DNA from 4 places in the Streptomyces sp. NPDC004647 genome. Region 4 is predicted to be linked to each of the others. Evidence: riboswitches for the same ligand, from Rfam matches in the RefSeq annotation. Region 4 holds a riboswitch; each other region holds the start of a gene.
The links. A riboswitch is a leader RNA that binds a small molecule or an ion and turns the genes downstream of it on or off. The one in region 4 is predicted to bind cobalamin.

Region 1 (3,334 bases), on a different contig from region 4:
GCCCAGCAGCACGACCTGACTGCTGCGGTCGCCGCCCGGCTTGAGCAGCACGGGATTCATCAGCGCCGTCGGCTCGATCCGCGCGGCCGCCGCCTGCATGGCCTGCGCCCGGCCGATCTCCGCGCCCTCGCGCGTCACAAACGAATTCAGCGACATGTTCTGGGCCTTGAACGGTGCGACGGAGATGCCCTTGCGGGCGAGCCACCGGCAGATGCCCGCAGTGACCACACTCTTCCCCGCGTCCGAGGTGGTGCCGGCGACCAACAGCCCGCCACCGGGGCGGCTTCCGCCTCTCGTGCCACTCATCGCTTCCCCTTCCCTGCGCCCGGAACGAGCCGGGCACCCGGGTCCCGTACGGCAGCGGCGCCGCCCCACGCCGTACGCCGCGCCCGCCGCGCGCTCAGTGCGCCGCACAGCAGGCGTCCGGCCAGGCAGACGCCCAGTGCGGCCGCGCCGACGCGCTGCGACAGCCGCACCGCACGGTCGATGTCCGCTGAGGCCACCGGCCGGTTCTCCGCGCCGAGTACGGGCCGGTGTTCGGTCCGGCCCGCGTACGCGAGGGTGCCGCCGAGCCGGACTCCGAGCGCGCCGGCGAATGCCGATTCGACCGGTCCGGCGTTCGGGCTGGGGTGCTTGCGCGCGTCGCGGCGCAGTACACGCCAGGAGCCGCGCGGATCCGGCCCGGCCAGCACCGTGAGGGCGGCGGTGAGCCGTGAGCCGGGGAAGCCCAGTACGTCGTCGAGCCGGGCCGCGGCCCAGCCGAAGCGCAGGTGGCGCGGCGACCGGTGACCGACCATCGCGTCGAGGGTGTTGACCGCGCGGAAGCCGACCAGGCCCGGCACGCCCGCGACGCCGCCCCAGACCAGCGCACCCACCACCGCGTCCGAGGTGTTCTCGGCGACGGACTCCACGACGGCGCGCGCGATCTGCTGCTCGTCCAGGGCGTACGGGTCCCGGCCGCACAGGTGCGGCAGCCGCTCCCGGGCCACCTCGACGTCCCCGGCGGACAGCGCACTTCCCACGGCGCGCGCCTCACGGCCCAGCGACGCGCCCCCCAGTACGGCCCACGTGGCGGCGGCGGTCAGCGATACGACGGCGGCGGGGGAGTGGCGTACGGCGCGGGTCAGTCCGGCCGCCACGGCCACCGCGCCGCCCACGCACAGCGCGGTGTGCAGCGCGCCGGATCCGCGGTGGTCGCGCCACAGCCGGCGCTCCACGGCCGCCGCGGCCCGTCCGAAGGCGGCCACGGGGTGCCCGCGCCGCGGATCGCCCGCGACGAGGTCGCCGGCGAAGCCGAGGGCGGCACCGCACGCGAAGGCGTGATCGGTACGCATCGGATCAGATCGCCGTCACGCCTCGGCGGGGTGGCACGGGTGCATGGTCCACCCTGCGCACCGTCCGCCCGGACCCGGGGGCAGCCCCATCACCCGTACGGATGGCGGAGGAGCATCGTGGGCCGGAGGGGGCTCCTGAAACATGCCCTGGGGACGGATGGGGTGTACGGCGGCGGCCGGGCATGGCGACATGTCCTCACTCAGGGTCCGCGCCCTGGTTCGACGTAGCCGGCGGTGAGAGTCTCCTGGCTCCCGGATCGGCGCATCCCCCGGCCTTCCAACCCGTCTGTACGGGCCGTGACTTCTCGGGTGGGGGAGCGCTCCCCGGTGACAGTGGCGGGACCGCGCCGGATTCGCACCGGCTTCCTCTCCTGCCGCCGTTTGGCTCCGGCAGTCCACCACGCCCCGGGGAGCCCGTCAACTTGCCTTTGACCTGCGACGGGAGAGTGTGCGAAGGCCCACACACGGGCCGGATCGCCGCGTCGAGTCGGCTCCGAGCCGGAAAGTGCTGATCGAAGAATCGAAAAGTCGGCTCGGTCAGTGACCGACGCCGGGCCGTCCGGGCGGCCGGTGGTCCAACAGCACCGCGGGGCCGGAGCGCCGTTCGGCACTCCGGCCCCGTGGTGCGGTGGGACGTCCCGCGGTCAGGCGACGATCAGATGGATCCCGTAGGCGACGGCGGCAACGCACAGCCCGAAGCAGGCGTACGCCCCGGTGCGCGCGAGCGATGTGGCGCCGGCGGTCGCGGCCACGGCCGCCGTGCCGTCCGGCTGCGGCAGGCCCTGCTGCTTGCGGGAGATGCCGACGATCCCAAGGGTGAACAGGCCCACGATCCCGACGGTCACCACGAGGCTGACGCCGAAGACCTGGCCGAGTGCTGCCCAGTCGATGTCCATGGCGGTTGCTTTCCTTATCCGGACTCAGGCCTGGGCTAGGCCGTGGCCTTGACGGTGGCGGGCTGGTGCGGGTCGGCCGTGTCGCCGGCGAGGGCAGCGGGCTCGGCCTCGGCGGTGGAAGCGGGCGCGGAGCCGGCGGAGTGCGCGGCGCCGCGGGACTGCGGCGGGGCGACGGTCCGAAGGCCGGCCGTGATGACGCCGACCGGCTCCGCGGTCCCGTCCTCATTGACGTTGGTGTGGTCCACCGCATTGCGGCGGGCGAACCACCAGATCGTGCCGCACGCGGCGAGCGCGAGGACCGCGACGGCGGCGACGCCCCAATTGCCCAGGCCCGCCAGCAGTGCGGCGGCCGCCGCGACAAGACCGGCGGCAGGCAAGGTGAGCCCCCACGCGGCGACCATGCGGCCGGCCGTGGACCAGCGGACCAACCCGCCCTTGCGGCCCAGGCCGGAGCCCATGACCGAGCCGGAGCAGACCTGGGTGGTGGAGAGCGCGAAGCCGAGGTGCGAGGAGGCGAGGATGACGGTCGCGGCGCCGGTCTGGGCGGCGAAGCCCTGCGGCGGCTGGATGTCGGTGAGGCCCCTGCCCATGGTGCGGATGATCCGCCAGCCGCCCAGGTACGTACCGAGCGCGATGGCCACGGCGGCCGAGACGATCACCCACGTCGGAGGGTCGGCCTGTGGGGCGACCACGCCGCCGGAGATGAGAGCCAGGGTGATCACACCCATGGTCTTCTGCGCGTCGTTGGTGCCGTGGGCCAGCGAGACCAGTGCAGCCGAGGCGATCTGCCCGGCGCGGTAGCCCTTGGCGGTGTCCTTCTCGTCCCGGTTCCGGGCGATCCGGTAGGTGAGCCGGGTCGCGGCCATGGCGGCGAGCCCGGCGACGAGAGGCGCGGCCACTGCCGGGATCAGGACCTTCATGACGACCGCGTCGGCGTTGACGGCGCCGATGCCGACAGACGCGACGGTCGCGCCGATGAGGCCGCCGAAGAGCGCGTGCGAGGAGCTGGAGGGGAGGCCCGCCAGCCAGGTCAGAAGGTTCCAGATGATTGCGCCGACAAGGCCCGCGAAGATCACTTCGGGCCGGATACCGGAACTCTCGTCG
Region 2 (3,334 bases), on a different contig from region 4:
GTGGTGAGCCGGAACGCCTCGGTGGCCCACTCCAGATATCCGGGCCGGGCGGCCCGGCGCAGCGGCAGCAGTTCGCGCAGCGCGGGTTCGTCGACCTGGATGACGGAGGTGCCCGCGGCCTCCAGGTCGGCGATCTCGTCGCGCAGGGCGAGCGCCACCTGCCGGGCGGTTTCGGCGAGCGGCTGGTCGTCGCGGACGAAGGACCACGCGAGCATGGTGACCGGCCCGGTGAGCATGCCCTTGACCGGACGCTCCGTCAGGGACTGGGCGTAGCGGATCCAGTCCACCGTCATGGGCGCGGGCCGGGACACGTCCCCGGCGAGGACCGGGGGCCGGACGTAGCGGGTGCCGTAGGACTGGACCCAGCCGTGCCGGGTGGCCAGGAAGCCGTCCAACTGCTCGGCGAAGTACTGCACCATGTCGTTGCGTTCGGGTTCGCCGTGCACCAGTACGTCCAGGCCGGCCTTCTCCTGGAAGCCGATCACATCCCGGATCTCCTGGGCGATCCGCTCCCGGTAGCCGTCCTCGCTGAGCCGCCCGGAGCGCAGCCCTGCCCGGGCGGCGCGCAGTTCGGCGGTCTGCGGGAAGGAGCCGATGGTGGTCGTGGGAAGCGGCGGCAGGGCGAGCCGGGCGCGCTGGGCGGCCGTCCGCCGCTCGTACGGCTGCGGGCGCCGGGTGTCGGCGTCCGTGACGGCGGCGCTCCTGGCCCGTACGGCGGGGTCCTTGGTGAGGGCGGAGCCCTCGCGGGAGGCGAGCGCGGCGCGGGCCGCGGCGAACTGCGGGGCGACGGCCTCCCGGCCCTCGTCCAGGGCGCGGGCGAGCACCGAGATCTCGGCCGTCTTCTGCCGGGCGAAGGACAGCCAGCGGGTCACCTGAGGGTCGAGGTGGCGCTCGGCGGCGGCGTCCAGCGGTACGTGCAGCAGCGAGCACGAGGGCGCGGGGTCGACCCGCTCGGCAAGACCCAGGAGGGTGGCGAGCGTGCCCAGTGCCTTCTCCAGGTCGGTGGCCCAGATATTGCGGCCGTCGACGACACCGGCGACGAGGCGGCGGCCGGGCAGTCCGCCGTTGGCTGCGAGCGCGGCGAGATTCGCCGCGGCCGGTCCGGTGAAGTCCAGGGCCAGGCCCTCGACAGGCGAGCCGACGAGCACCGGCAGCGCCTCGCCGAGCGCGTCGAAGTACGAGGCGACGAGCAGCTTGGGCCGCCCGGGTACGGCGCACAGGTCGCGGTAGGCGCGCGCGGTGGCGCCGAGTACCGAGCCCGGCTGGTCCTGTACGAGTACGGGCTCGTCCAGCTGCACCCACCCGGCGCCTGCCTCGGCCAGATCCGCCAGCAGCGACGCGTACACCGGAAGCAGCCGGTCCAGCAGGGTCAGCGGCTCGAATCCGGCGTCCGCGTCCGGGCCCGGCTTGGACAGCATCAGGAAGCTGACCGGGCCGAGCAGCACCGGCCGGGCGGTGTGCCCTTCCTCCCTGGCCTCGATGAACTCGCCGGTCTGCTTGCGCGAGTCGGCGGTGAAGACGGTGTCCTGGCTCAACTCGGGGACGAGATAGTGGTAGTTGGTGTCGAACCACTTGGTCATCTCCAGCGGCGGCACCTCCGAGGTGCCGCGGGCCATGGCGAAGTACGTGTCCAGCTCGCCGAGCCCGGCGGCCCGGTGCCGGGCCGGAACGGCTCCGACGGCCCAGGCGGTGTCCAGCACATGGTCGTAGAGGGAGAAGTCGCCGGTGGGGATCTCGTCGATGCCCGCGTCCCGGAGCTCCTGCCGGGCGGCGGCGCGCAACGCGGCTGCCGTGCACAGCAGTTCGTCCTCGGTGGCCCGCCCGGACCAGTAGCCCTCGACGGCCTTCTTCAGTTCCCGGTCGGGCCCCTGCCGCGGGTAGCCGTGCAGGGTGGCCCGCACGCGTGCGGTGTTCGCATCGGTCACGGAACTCTCCTTCGCGAGTTCTTGAGCGACCTCGGGAAGGCGGATGGGGGACAGGCCCATGACGCCCTGCCACCGCCGACCCGCCCTCGAGGTCCCGGTTCGCCGCACCCCATGGCCGGGGCGCGGGCAGTGGCAGGTCTTCGGACTCGCGGGCGCGCCTTCCCCATGACGAGGTACGGCACCTACTGGCCGTCGCTTCCCGGACGTCTGGCGTCCAGTGCTGATGACGGCGGTCGTTCCCACTCACCGCTGCGGGGCAGTCCCGGATTTTCACCGGGTTCCCTCTTGCGACGCTCCCGCCTGGCGGGCGGGGCGAACCAGCTGCACGGCCAGCGTACCGCCGCACCACGGACCCGGGATCAGCCGCTCGGAATACGAACGGGATGCCGGCCGGGATGCGTACGGGTGCCGGCCGGTCCGGCGCCGTAGGGTCGCCGGTATGCGCGTCGTCTCGCTCGTCCCCTCGCTCACCGAGGCCGTGGCCGTCACCGCGCCCGGGCTGCTGGTCGCCGCGACCGACTGGTGCAGCCATCCGTCGGATCTCGACGTCGTACGGGTCCGGGGCACCAAGAACCCGGACGTGCCCGCGATCGTCGCCCTCGCTCCGGACCTGGTGATCGCCAACGAGGAGGAGAACCGGGAAGGCGATCTGGCCGCGCTGCGGGACGCGGGGCTGGATGTCCTGGTCACCGAAGTCCGCACCCTGGAGCAGGCGTTCGCGGAGCTGGAGCGGGTCCTGGTCGACGGCTGCGGGCTGGCCCGGCCCGGCTGGCTGGCGGAGGCGGAGGCCGCCTGGCGGGACGTACGGGCTCCGTCCGAACGCCGGACCGCGATCGTGCCGGTCTGGAGGCGGCCGTGGATGGTGCTCGGCCGGGACACCTTCGCGGGCGATTTGCTGGCCCGGCTCGGCGTCGAGAATGCGTACGCCGGGCACGCCGACCGCTACCCGCGCATTCCGCTCGAGGAGCTGTCCGCGGCGGGGGCCGATCTCGCCGTTCTCCCCGACGAGCCCTACCGCTTCACCGTGGACGACGGTCCGGAGGCGTTCCCCGAGCTGCCGTCGGCGCTGGTCAGCGGCCGCCATCTGACCTGGTACGGACCGTCGTTGGCCGAAGCGCCCGCGGTGCTCGGCGCGGCGCTGCGGGCAGCTCGCGGCTGAGCGGCCGCGCACGTGGGGTACGGCCGGCGGGCTGCCGGCGCAGGACAGCAGGACAGCAGGACAGCAGGACAGCAGGACAGCGGGACGGCAGGACGGCGGGACGGCGGGACGGCGGGACGGTGGGGCAGCGGAACAGCGGGACAGCAGGACGGCAGAGTGACGCGGGCGGATCCGTTGGTCACCCGGTGCCGGATGGCCCATCCTGGATCTGGCGGGACCGTCGCGAGGCCGGGCCCGCAGGATCGAAGCC
Region 3 (3,334 bases), on a different contig from region 4:
AAGTCCGGGCGGCTCAAGTGGGCCTGGGTGACGGCGGTTCCGCTGGCCTGGGACGCGGCCGTCACGCTCACCGCGAGCTGGCAGAAGGTCTTCTCCGAAGACCCGCGGGTGGGCTTCTTCGCTCAGCGTGACGCGGCCCAGGCCGGGATCGATGCCGGGAAGGTGCTGCCGCCCGCGAAGAACATGGACGAGATGCACACCGTGGTCACCAACACCACGGTCGACGGCGTCCTGGCGGCGCTGTTCGCGATCCTGATCGTCGTGGTGATCGCGGACGCCACGCGGGTGTGCATCAAGGCGGTCCGCAACCCGGAGGCCACACAGCTCAAGGAGACGCCTTACGTCGAGTCGAAGCTGGTCGCCCCGGCCGGGCTCATCCCCACGCAGGAGGAGAAGGCCGAACTGGTCGCGGCCGGGGTCGGCAGCGAGGGCGGGATCCGGAAGGACGACACCCCGGACTCCGACTCCGCTCCCGTCTCCGGGGGGCCGGTGTGAGTGCCGGGACCGTAAGGGCCGGGCGCGCCCGGACCGTACGGAGGGCCGTCTCGCGGATCCGCTGGTTCTGGCGCGAGGCGTCGGGCGAGGCTGCGTACGACCGGTACGTCGCCCATGCGCGGACCTGCGACCCGGAGGCAAAGGTGCTGACCCGGCGGGACTTCGAGCGGCAGCGCACCGATGCGCGGGAGGCCGATCCGCGCGACGGCTTCCGCTGCTGCTGAGCGGCACGCGATACGCCGCACGCGGTACGGATGGAAGCGGGCCGCCGCCCCAGGACCGGGGCGGCGGCCCGCTGTCCGTTCCGCTCCCCGTGCGCACCCGCCCGCACGGGGGCCGGGCGCCGGCATCGTTCGGGCACGCGTACGGCAGTCAAGGCCGTGAAGCACCGGCCGACCGGCCCGCGCAGACATCCCGAAAGGAAATCCTGACCGTGCAAGGCGCCCGCTTCCCCGTGCTGCGGCGGCCTGCCACCTGTACCACAAGTGTTCCCCTGCAAACCGCACCCCCGAAGTCACGACACTACATGTGGTGTTGCACGCGGTCGGCAACACAAGATGTATGCTCGTGCTCGCTGTCCACGCAGGGGAATCCGGTGCGAATCCGGAACTGTCCCGCAACGGTATGAAGTGCGCATGTTCGCGTGCTTCCTAGTCCGATGACCTGCCGGCAGCCTGCCCTGCTCGACCGAGCCGGGCGACCAATCGTCCGGGCCTCGCGGGTTGGGCCGGTGGACGCTGCGCGGTGTGCTTGCCCTGCCCTGGGTGCGGTACGCCCGCATGCGCCCGTCGAGCACCCCTCGCGGCCCCAGCCGAGCGAGGGAGAGCACCACGTGACCATCGCGCCCGCACCGCTTGCGGCAGACACGGAGCCTGTGTCACCCGAATCCGCCACGGATTCCGCCGCGGTCGTGGACAGCACCGTCACCGACGGCCCCGGCACCGCGCTGCTGCGTACCCTGACCGACCTCACCGCCGATCTGCCCGCGACCGACGCGGGCAGGGTCGCCGCAGCCGCGCTCCGCGGCCGCCACGCGGGTTCCGACGAGGCCGAGTTGCGGGAACTGGCGACCGAGGCCGCCGCCGGTCTGATCTCGGAGGACCCCGAGTACTCCCGGCTCGCGGCGCGGCTGCTCACCCGCGCCATCGCCGACGAGGCGGCCGGTCAGGGCGCGGACTGCTTCACCGCCTCGGTCGAGGTCGGCCACCGCGAAGGTCTGATCGCCGACGGCACCGCGGAGTTCGTACGGCTGCACGCCGCCCGGCTCGACACGCTGGTCGAGGTCGCCATCGCCGACGGCGCCGACGACCGCTTCGGCTACTTCGGCCTGCGCACCCTCTACAGCCGGTACCTGCTGCGCCACCCCATCACCCGTCAGGTCATCGAGACCCCGCAGCACTTCATGCTGCGAGTGGCCTGCGGACTCGCCGAGACCTCGCTCGATCCGGCGGCGGGCCCGGACCGTGCGGTCGGCGAGGTCACCGCGCTCTACCGGCTGATGAGCCGGCTGGAATACCTCCCCAGCTCCCCCACGCTCTTCAACTCCGGCACCCGGCACCCGCAGATGTCCTCCTGCTATCTGCTGGACTCGCCGCTCGACGAGCTGGACTCGATCTACGACCGCTACCACCAGGTCGCGCGGCTGTCGAAGCACGCGGGCGGCATCGGTCTGCCGTACAGCCGCGTGCGGTCCCGCGGCTCCCTCATCCGCGGCACGAACGGGCACTCCAACGGGATCGTGCCGTTCCTGCGCACCCTCGACGCCTCGGTCGCCGCGGTCAACCAGGGCGGCCGGCGCAAGGGCGCGGCCTGTGTCTACCTGGAGACCTGGCACGCGGACCTGGAGGAGTTCCTGGAGCTGCGCGACAACACCGGTGAGGACGCGCGCCGCACCCACAACCTCAATCTCGCGCACTGGATCCCGGACGAGTTCATGCGCCGCGTGGAGGCCGACGCCGAGTGGTCGCTGTTCTCCCCGGTGGACGTGCCCGACCTCGTCGACCTGTGGGGCGAGGAGTTCGACAGCGCGTACCGCGAGGCGGAGGCCGCGGGCCTGGCGCACAAGCGGGTCCCGGCCCGCCAGCTCTACGCCCGGATGATGCGCACCCTCGCGCAGACCGGCAACGGCTGGATGACCTTCAAGGACGCCGCCAACCGGACCGCCAACCAGACGGCCGAACCCGGCAAGGTCATCCACTCCTCCAATCTCTGCACCGAGATCCTGGAGGTGACGGACGACGGCGAGACGGCCGTCTGCAACCTGGGCTCGGTCAACCTCGGCGCGCACCTCGGCCCCGACGGCGAGATGGACTGGGAGCGGCTGGACGCCACCGTCCGTACCGCCGTGACCTTCCTCGACCGTGTCGTGGACGTCAACTTCTACCCGACGCCTCAGGCATCGGCGTCGAACGGGCGGTGGCGGCCCGTCGGCCTCGGCGTCATGGGCCTCCAGGACGTCTTCTTCCAGCTGAAGCTGCCCTTCGACTCCCCCGAGGCGACCCTGCTCTCCACGCGGATCGCCGAGCGCATCATGCTGGCGGCGTACGAGGCCTCCTGCGACCTGGCCGAGCGGCACGGGCCGCACCCGGCCTGGTCCTCCACCCGTGCCTCGCGCGGAGTTCTGCACCCGGACCACTTCCCGGACGCCGTCGCGGAGCCCGTCCTGGCGGAGCGCTGGGAGGCGCTGCGCGCCCGTATCGCCTCCACCGGCATGCGCAACTCGCTGCTGCTCGCGATCGCGCCGACGGCCACCATCGCCTCGATCGCGGGTGTGTACGAGTGCATCGAGCCGCAGGTCTCCAACCTCTTCAAGCGCGAGACGCTCTCGGGTGAGTTCCTC
Region 4 (3,334 bases):
GGGCGTGGGCCGGGTCAGGGATCGCGGAGCCGTAGGCGAACGGTACGCGGTGTCCATCCGTCCGGAGCACATGGCGTTCATCCCGGCGGTACGCGCGGAGAACAGCGCGAGCGGCCGGGTGGTGTCCTCCACCAACCTCGGCGCCACCCTCCGTCACCGCCTGCGTGCCGGAGGGCAGGACCTGATGGTCCGCGAACTCTCGGCGGGTCCGCGGGCCCCGCGCGACCTCGACGCAGACGTGTGCGTCGGGTGGGAACAGGACGAGGCCCAACTGCTCGTACTCGACTCCTGAGGGGACGCGCTCGGTCGCGGCCATGAACGAGGCGCGCCGGAGAGGCGCGCCGGGAGAGGCGGGCGGGAACCAGGATCGCCACCGGCCGAGTGACCTGGTGTGGAAGGCGGGCATAACGGCGAGGACCCGCCGGGTGCTCCCGGCGGGTCCTCGGTCGTGTCTGTCAGTCGCCTCAGCCGACGGGTGCGGCGGACGGCGGAATGACGCCTTCGCGTGACGGGCTCGGGTTGAGCACGCGTTGGGCGAGCCTGCCGAAGACAACGCCGAACGCCGTCCACAGCAGGGCCTGGATGGCCAGCGATGAGAGGCGGAAGCCCCACAGCAGGTCGGCCGGGAAGTCGGACTTGACCTCGTCGACCGCCGGCAGGAACACGAATGCGGCACCGACGGTCAGCGCGAAGACCGCGCCTGCGGCCAGAGACGCGTCCCAGGCGCCGAGCCGAGCGGCCAGGCGCCGGCCCAGCCAGATGCTGCCCAGCCCCAGCAGCATGCTGAGGACGATCATCAGTACGTACAGGATCGTCCGCTGGTCGACGGTGCCGGGATCACCGACGGCCGGCGGGTTGGCGGGGTACTTCAGGAACGGCACCAGGGAAACGGTGACGAAGGCCGCACCGGCGACCAGGGCAGCCGTGGCCCGAGGGCTGAAGCGGCCCACGCGGCCCAGCGCGAAGCAGAAGACGACGGCGGCGATACCGCCCAGGGCCACGCCGTAGACGAGGACGGCGGTGGCCAGGCCGAGAGTCGACTGCACCGGCCGGCTGACCAGTTCGACCTCGACCTCGTGCGCATGCGTGGCGGCCGCCGCCCCATGGGTGTGGTGGCCCTGTCCCTCGAGGGCGATCGCGTCCTCCACGTGCGGTTCGCCGATCAGATAGGCGAGTCCGAACGCGAGCAGCCCGGCGACGACACCTGCGATCATGCCGCGCACGAGCAGGGATCTGACGGTGATGTGGTTCATGTCTCCGCCGGATCAGTGGCAGGGAAAGCCGAGCAGGTGGCGTCCGTCGTGGACCCACTCGTGGACACCCTCGCCGGAGAACAAGGCCGTCGCGCCCTGTTCGGCACCGACGAAGTAGAGCAGAACCATCATGAGCACGCCGAAGAAGAGGGCCCAGGGCGCGATCGCCTTGAGCGGCAGAGGCGCTGTGACAGTCGTGGGCGTGGAGCTGGAAGCGGTGGTCAGAGCCACAGCGAACCTCCCTGGGGAACACGCGTCCCATTCGGTGGAGCATGCGCGACAAGGCGGGGTCTGACTCACCGGCAGCCGTACCACCCGATCCAGGGTGTTTCGGCTGCTCGGCACACAGTGGCGCGACCGTCCCGGATTCTCACCGGACTTCCGTCGCCCCGTCGCATGAACCTCCAGACCGTACCGCCCTGCGTGGGGCGCGGCCAAGCCCCCGTCGGGCGCAGCGGCGGCACTGTGACTACGATCGCTCCGCGAAATGCGCCGGATGCGCCGGAGTGCGCCGGAACGGGATGCGCCGGAGTGCGCTGGAAAGAGAGGCGGGGGGATGACCGTACGGATGACCCTGCTGGCGGCCGCAGCCGGTGCGACCCGGCGCGAGGTGCGCTTCGAGGACGACGCCCCTCTCGACGAGCGCGGCCTGCTCCGGGCGCGGCAGCAGGCCCCGTCCTTGCCCGCCGTACGGCAGACCTACGCCGCACCGTCGTTGAGATGCCGGCAGACCGCCGAGGCGATGGGGCTGACCGCGGTAACGGCTCCGGAACTCGCGGCCTGCTCGATGGGGCGGTGGCGTGGCCGGACCCTCGACGAGGTCGCCGCTCAGGAGCAGGAGGCGGTCGCGGCCTGGCTCGCCGACCCCGCTGCCGCCCCGCACGGCGGAGAATCGTTGCTCGCCCTCCGCGACCGAGTGGGGTCGTGGCTCGACTGCCGGCCGGCCGTCGAGGAGGGCCGGGTGCTGGTGGTGGCCGACCAGACCGTGATCAGGGCGGCCCTCGTACATGCGCTGGGCCTACCGCCGCAGACGTTCTGGCGACTGGACGTCGAACCGCTGGCAGCGGTGGAACTCAGCGGACGGCTCGGCCGGTGGAATCTGCGCCTGTCCCCGGCAGGGCGTTGAAACAAACCGCGGTCTCCCGGGTCGGTCAACTCAACTCGCAGTCTGTGGTGCAGGGGGCATCTGTCCCGTTCCGTACCGCACCCACCTGTCCGAGGCCTTGCTGACCGTCACCTGCCGTGCCGTGCCGTGCCGTGGTGTGCCGGGCCTGGGGCGTTGAAACGTGTCCCTGCCGTTAGCCGCGTCCGGTTCCGTGCCGAGCGCTGGATGCATTTCCCGTTCCGGGAGCAGCTCACTTCGCGCCGCTCTCAATCGTCGTACGGCCCCGGCTCGTCCGGGTGGCTAACAGTCAGATACCAGTTTTGTCTGTCTTGTTGAGGACCGTTCAGTGTCGCGTGTCACAGACAACCTCGGAGCCATGAATGGCGAGCAATGAATGTGCTAAACCCGTCTGGGGTTCGCGAGAAGGGCGGTAAGACACTGCGGGCGCAGGCTTGTTGGGGGCGGTGGCGCCCTTGACAGTGTGTGGATCATGTTGCTTACGCTGCATGGCGTCGAAGACAGGAATCACCGAATTGGCCCGGGATGTCCGGGGGCCGGGGCGGTGGGCTTGCGCGTGGAGAGGAACTTCATGAGCACATCGGCAGCTCGGATGCTTGAGCGGGTGGTGGACACGGCCCGCTATCCCCTGTCGGAGCCGGAGGGTGCGGACTGGAAGTCCGTAATTTCTCGCACCCGGCGCGCGCTGGAGACGGATGGATGCAGCGTACTGCCCAACTTCCTTCGTTCCTCCCTGAACGATGCACTACGACTCGAGTGCGCGAAGATCGCCCCTCACGCGCATTATGATGTCGAAACCGTCAATGCCTACAACATCGCCGTGGACTCCGCACTGCCGGAGGACCATCCGGGTCGGATCGCCATCGAGCGCGGCAACGCTTTCGTGGCGCGTGATCGCATCCCCGAAGATTTCATCATCCAGCAGCTCTATTCCAGCGAGCTGTTCAAGCGCTTTGTC

Region 1: linked by a shared signal. The riboswitch ahead of ABZW18_RS01100 (cobalamin biosynthesis protein) and the one ahead of ABZW18_RS22130 (CbtB-domain containing protein) in region 4 are both predicted to bind cobalamin.
Region 2: linked by a shared signal. The riboswitch ahead of metE (5-methyltetrahydropteroyltriglutamate--homocysteine S-methyltransferase) and the one ahead of ABZW18_RS22130 (CbtB-domain containing protein) in region 4 are both predicted to bind cobalamin.
Region 3: linked by a shared signal. The riboswitch ahead of ABZW18_RS24120 (ribonucleoside-diphosphate reductase subunit alpha) and the one ahead of ABZW18_RS22130 (CbtB-domain containing protein) in region 4 are both predicted to bind cobalamin.

What each region holds. Positions count from the first base shown of each region.
Region 1 is NZ_JBEXKU010000002.1:47,413-50,746, reverse strand. Features, by position in the region: gene ABZW18_RS01105 (cobyric acid synthase) at 1-306, opposite strand, end outside; gene ABZW18_RS01100 (cobalamin biosynthesis protein) at 303-1,334, opposite strand; cobalamin riboswitch at 1,573-1,704, opposite strand; gene ABZW18_RS01095 (hypothetical protein) at 1,979-2,230, opposite strand; gene ABZW18_RS01090 (inorganic phosphate transporter) at 2,266-3,334, opposite strand, start outside.
Region 2 is NZ_JBEXKU010000026.1:70,697-74,030, forward strand. Features, by position in the region: gene metE (5-methyltetrahydropteroyltriglutamate--homocysteine S-methyltransferase) at 1-1,925, opposite strand, end outside; cobalamin riboswitch at 2,060-2,212, opposite strand; gene ABZW18_RS14280 (helical backbone metal receptor) at 2,365-3,084, shown strand.
Region 3 is NZ_JBEXKU010000059.1:20,661-23,994, reverse strand. Features, by position in the region: gene ABZW18_RS24130 (carbon starvation CstA family protein) at 1-495, shown strand, start outside; gene ABZW18_RS24125 (YbdD/YjiX family protein) at 492-719, shown strand; cobalamin riboswitch at 1,044-1,181, shown strand; gene ABZW18_RS24120 (ribonucleoside-diphosphate reductase subunit alpha) at 1,370-3,334, shown strand, end outside.
Region 4 is NZ_JBEXKU010000050.1:48,717-52,050, reverse strand. Features, by position in the region: gene ABZW18_RS22140 (ABC transporter ATP-binding protein) at 1-292, shown strand, start outside; gene ABZW18_RS22135 (CbtA family protein) at 465-1,253, opposite strand; gene ABZW18_RS22130 (CbtB-domain containing protein) at 1,266-1,433, opposite strand; cobalamin riboswitch at 1,519-1,674, opposite strand; gene ABZW18_RS22125 (histidine phosphatase family protein) at 1,810-2,379, shown strand; gene ABZW18_RS22120 (arpA protein) at 2,948-3,334, shown strand, end outside.